Regions from separate parts of the Lysinibacillus sp. DFXJR4 genome, predicted to be linked through region 1. Evidence: riboswitches for the same ligand, from Rfam matches in the RefSeq annotation. Region 1 holds a riboswitch; the other holds the start of a gene.
The links. A riboswitch is a leader RNA that binds a small molecule or an ion and turns the genes downstream of it on or off. The one in region 1 is predicted to bind cobalamin.
Positions count from the first base shown of each region.

Region 2: another riboswitch for cobalamin. It lies ahead of AC2CGN_RS09020 (DUF4430 domain-containing protein); the one in region 1 lies ahead of AC2CGN_RS11665 (ABC transporter substrate-binding protein).

Region 1 covers NZ_JBXUNW010000004.1:46,548-50,052, reverse strand. The annotation lists gene AC2CGN_RS11675 (class I adenylate-forming enzyme family protein) at 1-140, shown strand, start outside; gene AC2CGN_RS11670 (acyl-CoA dehydrogenase family protein) at 143-1,810, shown strand; cobalamin riboswitch at 2,121-2,306, shown strand; gene AC2CGN_RS11665 (ABC transporter substrate-binding protein) at 2,509-3,471, shown strand; gene AC2CGN_RS11660 (FecCD family ABC transporter permease) at 3,468-3,505, shown strand, end outside.
Region 2 covers NZ_JBXUNW010000002.1:197,899-201,403, reverse strand. The annotation lists gene AC2CGN_RS09025 (S-layer homology domain-containing protein) at 1-485, opposite strand, end outside; gene AC2CGN_RS09020 (DUF4430 domain-containing protein) at 565-1,299, opposite strand; cobalamin riboswitch at 1,473-1,669, opposite strand; gene AC2CGN_RS09015 (acyltransferase family protein) at 2,449-3,505, opposite strand, start outside.

The sequences.
Region 1 (3,505 bases):
ACAAGGCTCTTCGACATTATTTGGAGCAGCATCTCGCTAAATTTAAAATTCCACGAATTTTTGAGCAAGTGGAAGCGCTTCCGCGGAATGCATCGGGCAAAATATTAAAACAATCCTTGAAGGGACAAGAGGTGAGATAATTATGAAGGTGTTACAGCAGGAAGAAATGAAAACAACGAACTTTTTTAAAGATAACGATACGCTCCATAGTATTTTAGAAATAATGCTTGATAAAGAATTTGCGGAATATGCAACACGTGAGCTAATAGATTTTGGAGAGCTTTGTGCTGGAGATATTGATAAGAGAGCGAAGCATACAGATAGAGAGGGCGAGCCTCGATTACAACGTTATAATGCTTACGGTGAAGAGGTATCAGAGATTTGGGTCAATGATGGCTACAAAAAAACAATAGAAGATACGTATAATACAGGGATTGTGGGCTATGTGCATAAGAATATTCCGCAACTAGGAAGAAAGGGTAATTATGTATATAGCTTTGCCCAAGGGTATTTACTATCCCATGCTGAGCCGGGCTTTTATTGTCCTGTTACATTAACAATGGCTACAGCTTATTTACTCGATCACTATGCGAATGATGAGGTAAAGGAACGCTTTTTACCACATGTTTGTGCAACAGGTGATACTGAGCTCTATGAGGGAGCAACCTTTTTAACAGAACGACAAGGTGGCTCGGATGTTGGGGCAAATGCTGTAGAGGCAAGACAGGAAGGCGAGCAGTTCCGTTTATATGGTGAAAAATATTTTGCATCTAATGTAGGCATGTGCGGTGTAGCAATGGTACTGGCGCGACTCCAAGGGGCTTCTGCCGGCTCTAAAGGGCTGACATTATTTGCAGTTCCGTGGCGAGCGGAGGATGGTACTGTGAATAACCTTCGTATTCGTCGCTTAAAGGATAAGCTTGGTGTGAAGGCAGTTCCCTCTGGTGAGGTAGAATTTGAAGGTGCACTTGCCTATATTGTAGGTGAGCCGAATAAAGGAATTTATTATATGCTAGAGGCACTTAATCTATCAAGAATTTGCAATGCCGTAGCTTCTTTAGGTATTATGCGACGTGGCTTTTTAGAGGCAAAGCATTATGTGACAAATCGTTCTGCCTTTGGTAAGCCTTTAACGCAATATCCAATGATTCAGGATACACTAGGAAAATTTGCGGCAAAGCTTCATGTGGAAGTAGCAACAGTTTTTGATCTTATTCAGCTATATGATAAAGTGACAAGTGGTCAGGGCAATCATGAGGATATGATGATGAATCGTTTAAATATAGCCATTATGAAAAAGGAAACAGCCGAGCAAGCGGTGAAATATGCAAGTGAAGCGATTGAATTACATGGTGGAAATGGCTATATTGAAGACTTTGTGACACCTCGCTTACTAAGAGATGCACAGGTGCTTACGGTGTGGGAAGGAACTGCCAATATACTGGCATTAGAGCTGATTCGTTTAGTAGATAAGTTCCAAGCTCATAAGTTGTTTGTACGTATTATGGAGGAACGCTTAGCTAAGGTAGCTAACAGCACTCTAAGCCAATTAGTAGTGGAACAATTAGTACAATTGAAATCGACATTGCATACGTTTAGCTCTTTGGATGAAGCAATGAAAACTTTTGAGGCAAAAGCGGTAGCAGAAAAAATGGCGCATATGTATGAAAGCGTTGTAGCTGTGGAATGGGCTCACAGATTCGGTGGTAAATATGAAAAGCTGGCAGATATATATTTAGAGCATACATGGGCATTAAGAGAACTAGGGGCACCGATGAAAACAGTTCAATATTTTGCAGATATTCTTTAACTTCTTTCAGCAGAAGTTTCCCACCTCTATAGGTGGTGAGATGAATGCGAATTTAAGCTACTTTTCAGAGGGTATCCAAACACCCGCTGAAATAGAGGAACTCAGGCTAAGATCTTCACATCCTGTGAAAACGCCTGAGTGACCAACATCGTGTTGGCCCAAAGCCTCCGGCGGATGTCACGGAATCGAAAAGGAGTTCTTTGTGTAAGCACAAAGCCGATTCCGAACGCAATTATGCCGAGGCATAATTGATTAAAGGAGAAGTCGTCTAGATGGTAGGCGACTTTTTTTGTTTTCATGTATAATAAAATCAACTGAATATTATAAAGGTTCTTTACTTATGTAAAGTGAAAAGGGAAATCGGTGATATTCCGATGCGGTCCCGCCACTGTATGTGCTAGTTTTTTTCAATGTACGCCACTGAAAGTTTTTCGGGAAGGCTTGAAAAAACGTATGGAGCACGAGCCAGGAGACCTGCCTTTATAGAGACACGTTACAACCTACGAGGATAGGGTGGTGGATTTTGCGTATTTTTGTGCATTATTACCCCTCACTTTGGATGAGGGGTATTTGTTTTGTATGAAAGATGTCGATAAATTTGAAAAAATGAGCGATAAACTTATAAAGTTCGTCGATTACTAATCTATCAGCAAAATAATTTGTAAAAATTTACGCATTTATATACTAGGAGGATTCATATGAAGAAATTTTGGAAATTAGGACTTTCCGCATTTTTAGCAATTGGCTTACTTGCTGCCTGTGGAGAAGGAGCAAAAAATGAAAAGCCAGCATCTTCTGAGCAGCAAGAAACAACACAAGTAGACAAAGCAACATTCCCTATGACGATAACAGATGCTGTTGGCAAGGAGATTACGCTGGAGTCACCTCCTGAAAAAATAGTTTCTCTTATTCCAAGTAATACAGAGATTTTATTTGCTCTTGGCTTAAACAATGAAATAGTGGGTGTTACCGATAATGATGATTATCCTGCAGAGGCAACTGAAAAACAAAAAGTTGGTGGTATGGAATATAATATTGAGCAAATTATTGCCTTACAACCAGATATCGTGTTTGCTCATGCTTCGAGTATGACATTTTCTGCAGGGGCCATTGAACAGCTTGAATCTGCCGGTTTAAAGGTTTTTGTGGTAACAAATGCGAAGGACTTTAATGAAATTTACACAACAATTGAACAGCTAGGTCGTGCAACTGGGAAATTACCTGAGGCCAAGAAAATAATTAAAGATATGAAGACAAAAGTAGAAGAGGTTCTTGCAAAACTTGAGGATGTAAAGCCAAAGAAAGTTTTTGTAGAAGCATCTGATGAGCCACATATATTTACAGCTGGTAAAGATACATTTATGAATGAAATGCTAAATATGATTCATGCCGAAAATGTTGCAGCAGATACAGCAGATTGGTATGAAATCAGTTCCGAACAAATTATTGCAAAAAATCCAGATGTCATCGTGGTGACATATCATTATGTACCTGATATTTTAACAAAGCTACCACAGCGTGCTGGCTTTGACACAATTAATGCAGTAAAAAATAAAGCCATTGTTCAGGTAGATGAGAATACAACAAGTCGTCAAGGACCACGTTTAGGAGAGGGTCTTGAAGAGTTAGCGAAAGCGATCTACCCAGAGGCGTTTAAGTGAGTAAAATAGTCACAGCCTATGTAACAGCCATTAC
Region 2 (3,505 bases), on a different contig from region 1:
TGAGCTATTACGCTCCCATTTGTGTCAACTGTTGCAATTCCAGAGTTGCTTGAAGACCATGTAACTGTGGCACTATCATCTGTTGTTGCGTTAGTGGCAGTAAGTTGAAATGTTTCTCCTACTAATAATAGTAAAGGTTCCTCAGTGTTTAGCTGAATATCGCTAATTGCAACGGGCGCATTCTCTACTAATGGAGCTAGTTCCGCTGCATCTTCTAATGGTATAAGATCATCTAATTCAGCTTCTTCATCTGTATGCGGTGCTTTTTCCTGTTCTGTTAAATCCTCTACATCTATTTCATTCTTAGACTTTGTAGCATTATCCTGCTCTTCTGAATCATCGGGTTCAATATCATTGATGTTTGGAGTAGGATCGAGTAAATCCCCTTCAAAATGCTGTGCCTTAATTGCAGTGACTGGAGAAAATAGCGATACGATTAAAATAAAAATAACTGCTATATGTAGCTGCTTTTTCCATATAGTCATATAAACACTCACTTCCTTTATAAATAATTAAATACTGACAAGCTGAATTAATTCATCTTGTCAGTATCCATTTATCTAGCTATTGTACTTTTACTTCAAGTGGCTCACTTGCTGAACTACCGAATAAAGCATTAGCAGAGGCTGTAATGGTAATAGTACCTGCTTGTGCTTGACCTGCAAATGTAATAACAACTTGTTGGTTTGCATTCATAGTAACTGACTGAGCTGTTAATGCTGTTGTCCCTGTGTTAATTGTCCAGTTTGCTAAATTAGAGCCGTTTGGTGTCGTAAATAAATCACCAGTTAAATTTACCGTAACGGATGGATTGTTATCATTTACTGCAATTACACTTGCTGTTTCTAATTTAGCCCATGTAGTGTAATAAATATGAACGACATCATCAGCCTGTAATTGATATTCAGCTAATCCAAAATTGGGGCTATATCCATTTACAGTGTAGACCCAGCCATCCCAACCATTTAAACTGCCTGCCGCAAGTCCATCAATTGATTGAAGATATGGACCATATTGAGTAGAAACTACTACATAAGGAATACCCTCGGCATCTAATACTTGCTCTACAAGCTCTAGTGCAGTTGTCCCTTCTTGAACATTTACTGTTGTTCCTTCTAAAATTTCATGGCATGAACCAGTACCGCATAAACCTTTTACTGATAACTGAACATCAAAATCTGCTGATTGTGCTTCTTGACTTACAGGCTGTAATACTGCTGCACTGGCTGATGGTGTTACGAGCGAAAATGCTAAAAGTAGGACTAACACTAAATGCCACCATTTTTTGAAACGAACCATTTGTAAAACCTCCTATTTTTATTATTTCGTGAATGTTTTTGCAATTAACTCGAAAATAAAAAGATGCTTCTCCAAAATGGGGAAGCATCTAATGGAAAACAGAAAAAAGGCGCAAAAACGTAGTTTGCCTGTCCGTCTATTTGCCGTAAGTTCTCCTAGCTTCCGAAGAGAGTTAATACGATGGAATAAAGGCAGGTCTCCTGGCTCGTGTATCCTATTCAGAACCTTCCCATCTACTGAAGGCATTTTTCCTTGTTCGACAGTGGTATTTTCTGTAGTCATCTACACTTACAGTTGCGGAAACAGCTTCGGCTTTAAACCGAATTCCCTATTAAGCTCTTAAAAGAGCACCTTTATACTGCAATTGTTATTCACTTAATGTTAATTCTAGCATATATTTCTATTTTTCAAAATAGTTTAACAAAAAGAATTATGCTTTATAGAAGTAGTAAGCTTTAAAAGAGGAAGTAAACGTCTAGTATCAATATTACTATGCCTATTAAAAAGCAAAATGATAACACAAATAGATAGATAATATAAATCGTATAATAGAGAGTGAGCGGGCAAATCATATCCAAAAAGGGTTTATCCATTTAAATATTAAGCAAAACAAAAAGCTGCACAGTTAATGGCAGCTTTTTGTTTCATCTGTTTTCAGCAACGTATACGGTGATTGTGATAAATAATAAGCGGTGAGTCCCGTATATAGCTGTGTCTTTCACTTAATCTATCCATCTTAGCTTTATAAATTTTTTCTTTTGTATTCTTAGTACTCTGCAGCAATTGCTTGATAGGCTGAAGTATAGAAGTCTTCAGGCTTTTTGCTGTTTGTTTCTTTTTATAAGGTTTGCTACCGTACTTGAATGGTTGTCATTGCAGATGCTTTAATCGTCTGATGCTGTGGGGGCGCTTTTGGTTCAATCAGTAATGTTGAGTAGTATGCATCAGCAATCGTAATTAAGTACATGACAAAAAGTAATTGTTTTGTTCAATAGTTCAAAAATGTTTTTCTCCTTTTTAAGTGCAATTCATTAAAAATGTATACTAGTAATACGGGCAACCATTAAAAAGGTTTCAACCATACTTAAATATTTGTAAAAAAGTTATCTCATTTAAAATGTTGCCGGCTATTTATGATTTTTATACGAATCAATGAATCGCATCTATAGCTTGTTGAATTAGATTTGTTAAAGAAGCAATCCCCTTTTGCTCTAAATGTACGCCGTCTGGAGCGAAAAACTCAGGATGGTTAATTGCAGTTGCATGCCAATCAATTAAAGTAATATTTTCATATTCCTGTGCTTTCTGTTGCAATGCTTGATTGACTTTCCCCTCCCAAGAACGTGGTACACGCGTATTTACTAAATAAATATCAGCATTGGAAAAAGCCTTTAAAAGGGTATCGATTTGTGTATTGGTAAAATACCCGTTTGTTCCAAGCTGAATGATGACTGCTTTATCTGGTTGATTAAAGCTTGCATAATTAGGAGCTAATTTAACCGCTTGTGAAACTTGGCGACCAATCTTTGCATCTATCGTAATGCTGGGGTAGATATTATGTAAGCTCGGAGCAATATCTATCATTACAGAATCGCCAATAGCTAATATTCCACTATATGATTCATGAACTTCTGTCTCATTTTCCTCCTGCTCAGGCTCTACTGCATTTTGATCCGTATTTGAATCAACACCCTCTTCTTCATCACTTAACGAACCTGGCTGAGATGTTTCCTGCTCCTTTTCAGCATCATGATAGGTTGAATGCTGCTCTGTTCCACCATCTATTTTAATAGTCGTTGGCCGTGATTCAATCGATTCTATTTTTTCTTCGCCTACAACCCCTGTCATTCCTGTAAAAAATACTAGGAGGAAAAGTGGAATGAGCGTGGTTGAAATTTTCCTGGCAAGCGTGAAGCTTCCCCATTTGTGTTTATTGAATACAAAGTACTGTCTAAAGTAACAGCGGAACCCATCCTTACGAATCGGCATTTCGATAAAACGATAGGATAGTTCTGCAATTGTAAAGATAATCAGCAGTTGTAAAGTAACTCGCCAATAGGCTGGGTTACCTATTTCTCGCACTGGAGTACCTAGCACAATAATCGGATAATGCCATAGATAAATCCCGTACGATCTTGACCCAATCCAACGCAAAGGCTTCCAAGAAAGGATTTTTCCTAAAAAGCTAACTGGGTGACAGATGCAA